2 regions of the Paenibacillus mesotrionivorans genome follow, and region 2 is predicted to be linked to the other one. Evidence: predicted binding sites of a transcription regulator. Region 2 holds the regulator's gene; the other holds the start of a gene.
The links. Region 2 encodes Rex, which represses fermentation and respiration genes when NADH is low (regulators of the CRP and FNR family bind a similar motif). Its sites were predicted from a motif close to TTGTGAAATATTTCACAA; they were not measured.
Positions count from the first base shown of each region.

Region 1: a site for Rex is predicted at 1,469-1,486, ahead of ACI1P1_RS08200 (DUF2249 domain-containing protein). Genes of this name have one in related genera too.

Region 1 covers NZ_JBJURJ010000004.1:368,168-371,579, reverse strand. The annotation lists gene ACI1P1_RS08205 (superoxide dismutase) at 147-1,322, shown strand; gene ACI1P1_RS08200 (DUF2249 domain-containing protein) at 1,548-1,784, shown strand; gene ACI1P1_RS08195 (DUF2249 domain-containing protein) at 1,799-2,407, shown strand; gene ACI1P1_RS08190 (hypothetical protein) at 2,435-3,412, shown strand, end outside.
Region 2 covers NZ_JBJURJ010000001.1:269,393-272,804, forward strand. The annotation lists gene ACI1P1_RS01245 (amidohydrolase) at 1-268, opposite strand, end outside; gene ACI1P1_RS01250 (DUF47 domain-containing protein) at 487-1,107, shown strand; gene ACI1P1_RS01255 (redox-sensing transcriptional repressor Rex) at 1,559-2,182, opposite strand; gene dinG (ATP-dependent DNA helicase DinG) at 2,179-3,412, opposite strand, start outside.

The DNA.
Region 1 (3,412 bases), on a different contig from region 2:
CTAGTTTCATCATACGAAACACAGTTTCTTTTTCAAGTATATCCAATCTGCCACCCCCCGTAAAGGCTTCGGCTAGAGAGTATAGGCCAACCATGACCATACATAGTCTGGTAAGAGGAACCATAATTATGGGAGGGCTGCGGAGCATGAGCGATGACAATCTGAATTTTCTCTACCTGCTGGAGGACATCCGGTTCACCAAAATAAAGGAGCGGGAATATGCCGCGAGAATCCGTGAGCTGGCGCCGGGACTGGAAGCGGAATATGCCAGTTGGCTGAGAAGCTGGGAGCCGGTGCTGGGCCAGACGGAATATGCCGCTGCCCAATGGGCGGAGGCGCTGTTATATGCTCCGGGGAACAGCATCCCCTACGCACAGGAGACCATCAGCCAGCTTAACCGGTATGCCCAAGAACAGACTGAAACCTTTACCGGGCAGTTGTCGGCACTGCAGGCGTATCACCCTGCCATTCAGGCCAACCCGGCCGCGGGTCAGCTGATCCGCCACATTATCCAATCCACGCCACCGGAGCAGCTAACCGGCTCTGCCGAGTCATTTTATACCGGGCAAACAGCACCGGCCTTCTCCTTCCGGCAGGACGCCGAGAGGGTCACAACCTGGTCGGAAGCCTTGACCGCCTCCGACCCCCAGTCCGTCGAGCGCCCGCAATCACAGCCGGCCGAACCTGCAGCTGCTCCTGTCCCCATCGGCAAACACACCCTGCCTCCGCTTCCGTATGCCTACAACGCCCTTGAGCCCTATATTGACGAAGCTACCATGCGGATTCACCACGACAAGCATCATCAATCCTATGTGGACGGACTGAACAATGCCGAGAATAAGCTGGCTGAAGCCCGCCGCTCCGGGGATTTCAGTTTGGTGAAGCATTGGGAGCGGGAGCTGGCTTTTCACGGGGCAGGCCATTATTTGCACACTCTGTTCTGGACCGTTATGGCCCCCGGTGCCGGAGGTCCGCCGGCAGGTCTGGCCGCCGAGCAAATCCGCGCCGACTTCGGCAGCTTTGAGGCCTTCAAGAAGCAGTTCAGTGAAGCGGCGGATAAGGTGGAGGGCGGCGGCTGGGCCATTTGGGTATGGAGTCCCCGCAGCCAGCGCACGGAGATCCTCACTGCGGAGAAGCACCAGAACCTTTCCCAGTGGGATGTGGTCCCCCTTCTGGCCTTGGATGTGTGGGAGCATGCCTATTACCTGAAGCACCAGAATAAACGGGCCGATTACATCAAGGATTGGTGGAACGTGGTGAACTGGAAGCAGGTTAATGAACGGCTGGCAGCCGCCCGCAAACTGATGTGGCAGCCCTACTGATGCCGGCAATCCCCCGCCCGGGGTTAAGGTGTGCAGCTAAACACACCCTAGGGCAATACACAAGACCCTTCTCCGCCATTTGTGCGGGGAGGGGTTCTTTTTTGGGCCAAAAGGAAAAGTTAACGGGGCAGTGGGTTTTTCCGCCTTTGTGACCCCCATCACAAAGCCACCCTCTCCCGCGGCTTATACTGGCCTCAACAACCAAACGATAGGAGGAACTTCACAATGAGTTCTTTTGCCGCTATAATCAACGCCCCTGACTACCCGCCGCGTATCCGCCACCAAGCTATTTTTGAATGCTTCGACGGCTTGGATGCCGGAGAAGTCATGCTGTTGGTCAACGACCATGAGCCGCGGCCGCTCTATTACCAGTTCCAGGCTGAACGTCCGGGAGACTTCGTTTGGGAATATGTTGAGGAAGGCCCGGAGACCTACCGGGTTGCCATTACCAAGCTGAACTAAGGGAGCTGAAGGCCATGTTCTTCTGGAAGTCCAAAAAAACCGAGGAGCTCCCGCAGCTGAACCGCGTTGAGCTGGATGTGCGGGAGGAGCTGCAGAATAAACGCGACCCTTTCGCCATCATTATGAAAACTGTCAAGGAGCTGGGCAAGCAGGATATGCTGGTGCTCCACGCCACACTGAAGCCGTTGCCGCTCCTGGGGCTGATGAAGCTGAAGGGATATGTCTCCACCACCTCCAGAGCCGGGCATGAGCATTGGATCACTACCTTTGTCCGCAAGGAATATGCCGCTGTGCTGGAGGGTGAGCAGGATGAGCTTCCGGAAACGGGAGCCGGCGGGCATGATGAGGCCCACGAAGGCTGTCCTGCGTCGGCAGACAGTCTGCCTGACGAAACCGGGGGTTCCCCCCGCTCCATCCATCTGGATAACCGGGGATTGGAGCCGCCCAAGCCGATGATCCGTACCATGGACGCCCTGGAAAAAGCACGGCCCGGGGATACCATCACCATCCATAATGACCGGGTGCCGGCCTTTTTGCTGGAGGAAATCAAAACCCTGGGTTACCCCCATGAGATCGAGCCCCAGCCTGACGGCAGCGCCATTGTTACCATCCACAAGCAATAATTCCGCTTATCAGGAGGTGCAAGACCTGTGATATCCAACCCGTCCGCCGCCGGCCCGTCCCGGCTCCCTCTGCGGTTTCTCTTAACCGGCATTGCCATGTTTCTTCTGTTCCAAATTGCATCCGTCGCAACCGGAGCCGGCTGGACGGGGCTGTCCCCGCGGAATCCGGAGGGCTGGTCTGCCGCACACCTGATGCTGCTGGGCTTTGCCGCCATGATCGCCATGGGGGCGGTTTATCAGCTGATATTCGTCGTCGTCCAGCACAGTATTTACAGCGAAAGGCTGGGAAAATGGCATTACGCCTTTTTCCTCACCGGGCTCTCCGGTTTAACGGTAGGCTTTTTCCTGGGCAATGTGGCCCTGATCGCTTTGTTTGCCACCATTGCTTTTACCGGCATTATTCTGTTCGTATGGAACATCGCTGCTACCCTGATTACGGTCAAAATGTGGAACCCTATTACCCTAAGTGCGTTGGCAGCAGTAACCTTCCTTTTTTTCACCGGACTAACAGGCTTGGGTATGGGCTTGAACTTCCGTTTCGCTTTCCTGGGTATGAGCCATGACCAATGGCTGGGAGCCCACCTGTGGTTCGGACTGTTTGGCTGGTTTGGGCTCCTGATCACCGGCTTCAGCTACAAAATGCTGCCCATGTTCTTCCTGTCCCACGGACATAATGAAAAGCCTGCACGCCTTACCCTTATCCTCTGGAGTGCGGCGGTGGTGACCGGAGCGGTCTCCTCCCTCTTGGGTCTGTCCAAATGGATGCAGTGGATCGCGCTCGTTCTGTTGACGCTGGCCTTGGCCGCCTATTGTGTGCAGATTCATTTTATTATCCGGAAAAAGCATAAAAAAACACCCGGCTACGGCATTCTGGTGGCGGTGTGGTCCACCTATCTGCTGACTGGCGCGGCACTAGCCTTTGTGGCATTCGCCATCTGGAATCCGGCTGTTCTGTCCGAGCAGTCCGTCTACGCCTTCGTCATTTCCTTGTACCTGTGGAACTGG
Region 2 (3,412 bases):
CCGAGAGCCATACCTGCAGGGCCAGATCATCCCCGTAGCCGCGCAAATAAGCCATCGCCGCATGGCCATGGGTATTCACCCAGCCGGGCATAAACAGCTTGCCGCGGGCGTCCAGGCGCTGGACATTGCTTTCACCCGGTTGGCCGGGATAGGCCCCCTCCTCAAGCTCCGTTATCCGGTCACCCTCTACCGCCATATATCCTTTCACTACCGGGCGCACTGCGTCGCCGGTGACAAAAACACCGTTTTCAATAACCAGTCGGGTCATCCGATAAGCCCCTTTCCTGTTGCTGCAGAATTATAAGTGCCGCAGGCAATCTCTTTTCTTCACTCTACAATGACCGGAAGGGAAAATCAAGAAAAGATCCATTGCATACGGGACGGAGAATATGGTATTTTAAGAGTTACGGATGCATAACAAAGGATGCATGAAGTTTTCGAATAAACGGGCACTTGAATGCCCGCAAGCCTTGGAGGTCTTTGGACATGGCAATCGGCAAGAAACAGGACGAGGATTTTTACGTACTGCTGACACAATCCGCAGAGAATACGCTTCAGGCTGCCCACGTATTCCGCCAGGCGATGATGAGCGAAGGCTCCCCTACCGCCTACCAGCAGGAGCTTCGCGACTTGGAGCATAAGGGAGACACCATTACCCACTCCGTTTTCCGCGGGCTGAACAAGGTGTTTATTACCCCCATCGACCGGGAGGACATTCTGGCTCTGGCTGCCAAGATGGACGACGTGATCGACGGCATTGAAGAATGCATCGCGCGGTTTGATTATTTGAATATTCAGGCTACGGATCATTACATGAAGGAGTTCTCGGTTGTGCTGGTGAATGCCTGCCAATACATACTGGACGCCATCAAGCTGCTTTCCAAGAAGAAGTACATGCAGATTGCCGAATTCACCGTGAAGATCAACAGCATGGAGAACGAAGGAGACAAGCTGCTCCGTCAAGGCATCAAGGATATTTTCCACAATCCCAAGGATCCGTACCATGACTTCAAGCTGAAGGAAATGTATGAACAGCTGGAGCTGACTACTGATGCCTGCGAGAACGTGGCCGACATTCTGGACGGCATTGTATTGAAGTACGCGTAAGTGATGGTTTGAAAGAGACTGCCCCAGGGCGGTCCACAGCCGGCTGCAATCGATGATTGCGGCCTTTTTTTATTTTGAGGCTTACACTACACCAACGTACTGCATGTTCAAACTTTGCTTTAGAGGGTTGCACACGTTAGAACGTTACTCCCATTCTCTTCCGAAATGCAAAAGTACATTTATTGGAGAGACAAACCTTCGTTTTATCGTCTTTCCTGCAAAAATGCAGTTATTTCCATCACATGGGGGCATTATGAAGCCTGGGCGGAGGAAATAGGTGCACTTTTGCATTTGGTATGCAGCAAACGTCGGGTTCCGGGGAGAATAGATGCACTTTTGCAAGGAGAAACGCCCGCTGTTCGATCGCCAAAAACCACCTCCACAAAAACATCAAAAAAAGGGATGCCCGCCTGATGGGGACATCCCTTTCCACATAATATTCTGTATGCCGCTATTCGTCCAAATAATAGGCCAGGCTTTGCAGATCCGTCGTAAAGTCCGCATTATGCACCCGGATGTGCATCGGAACCTTAATAATCACCGGCGCAAAGTTCAGGATCGCTTCTACCCCGCCGCGCACGAATTCATCCGCCACCGACTGGGCCTCCGAAGCCGGAACCGTGATAATGCCAATTCGGATGGCCTCCTCACGAATCGTCCCAACCAGCTCCTTCATAGGATGCACCTGCAGGTTATTGATGCTGGTGCCCACCTTGTCCGGACTGTCGTCGAAGATGGCCGTAATCTTCATATTGTCCTTCAGATAGACATTGTAGTTGCACAGCGCCCGTCCCAGGTTTCCCGCTCCCACCAGGGCAACGGCAATGTCTTGGTTCAGCTTCAGAATCTGCCGGATCTTCTCGATGAGGTAATTCACATCGTATCCGATCCCCTTCTTGCCGAACTCCCCGAAATACGCCAGATCCTTGCGGATTTGGGCCGGGTTCAGGTCCAACTTGTTGCCCAGGTCCTGGGAGGACACAGTCTGGACATTCTTCATATTCAATTCGTTAAGAAACCTTAGATATACCGGAAGCCTTCGTACGACGGCCTCCGAAATCTTCTCCGTCTTCAACCTTCCTCACTCCTCATCCATTCCATGATTCTCGGCACCAATTGCGAAGTTGTCATATGCTCAATCTTCGGCCCGGGCAGGGAGTAAAGAAAATGCTTGCCGTATGCCGTATCAATCACCCGGGTATCATAGACAATAACCGTTCCTTTATCGGTGGCGGTCCGCACCAGCCGGCCGAAGCCCTGTTTGAAGCGGATAACCGCCTGGGGCACAGAATATTTGATAAAGGGGTTCTGTCCTTTTTCCTTATAAAGCTCGCACTTGGCCTCCACAAGAGGATGGTTGGGCGGCTGAAAAGGCAATCTCACAATAGCCAGGCAGCTTAACGCATCTCCGGGAATGTCCACACCCTCCCAGAAGGAGCTGGTGCCCAGCAGGACACTTGCGGCACTGTCCTTGAACATCCGCGTCAGCTTACTCCGGTTGCCGCCGTCCATCCCCTGCCCCAGCACCTGAATCCCTCTTGAGGCCAGCTCTTCCTTCAGCCTCTGGTGAACCGCCTTCAGCATCCGGTACGAGGTGAACAGCACAAGCATTCTTCCGTTGGTTGCCACCGCCACATCGCGCAGAGATTCCGTAAGCTTCTCGATATAATACGCTTCGGCGGCACTGCCCTTAATATTGGGAAAATCGCGGGGCACCGCTACCAGCGCCTGCTCCCTGTATTGAAAGGGGGATGGCAGAATGACCGTCCGGACCTTGCCGGACGGGCTATTCTCCATAAGCCCCAGCTGTTCGCAGATATAATGAAATTTCTTGTCCACGGACAAGGTGGCAGATGTCAATATTATACTATCTTTTGCATCAAAAAAGAACTGTCGAAGAATGGCGCTTACATCCGCAGGAACACTTACCAATTGAAGGGACTTACTCTTGAACTGGCTGCTCGCTTCCAGCCAATACACATCATCCTGCTCAGGCATATGCATAAACCTGTGAAGGGTATCCCGGTGCCTGTCCAGATCCTTGCCGGCCCCGTTCAAATCCGTAACCAGAGTCTGTATGCCCAGGTCATCCTGGACATCCTTCCAATCATTCAGCAGCCGGTCCAGCTGCCGCGAAGCTTCACCAAGGCCAACGTAGATATTCTCCTCCATCTTCCGGAGAGTCTCCCAGCTAGGAGGAAGCATGGCGGGTTTAACCCGCACCACCAGCTGCCCGGCTTCCGCCGATGCAGGGTCGGAGGCGCTGGCCGACATTCCCGCAAAGTCATACAGCAGCTGGGACAGC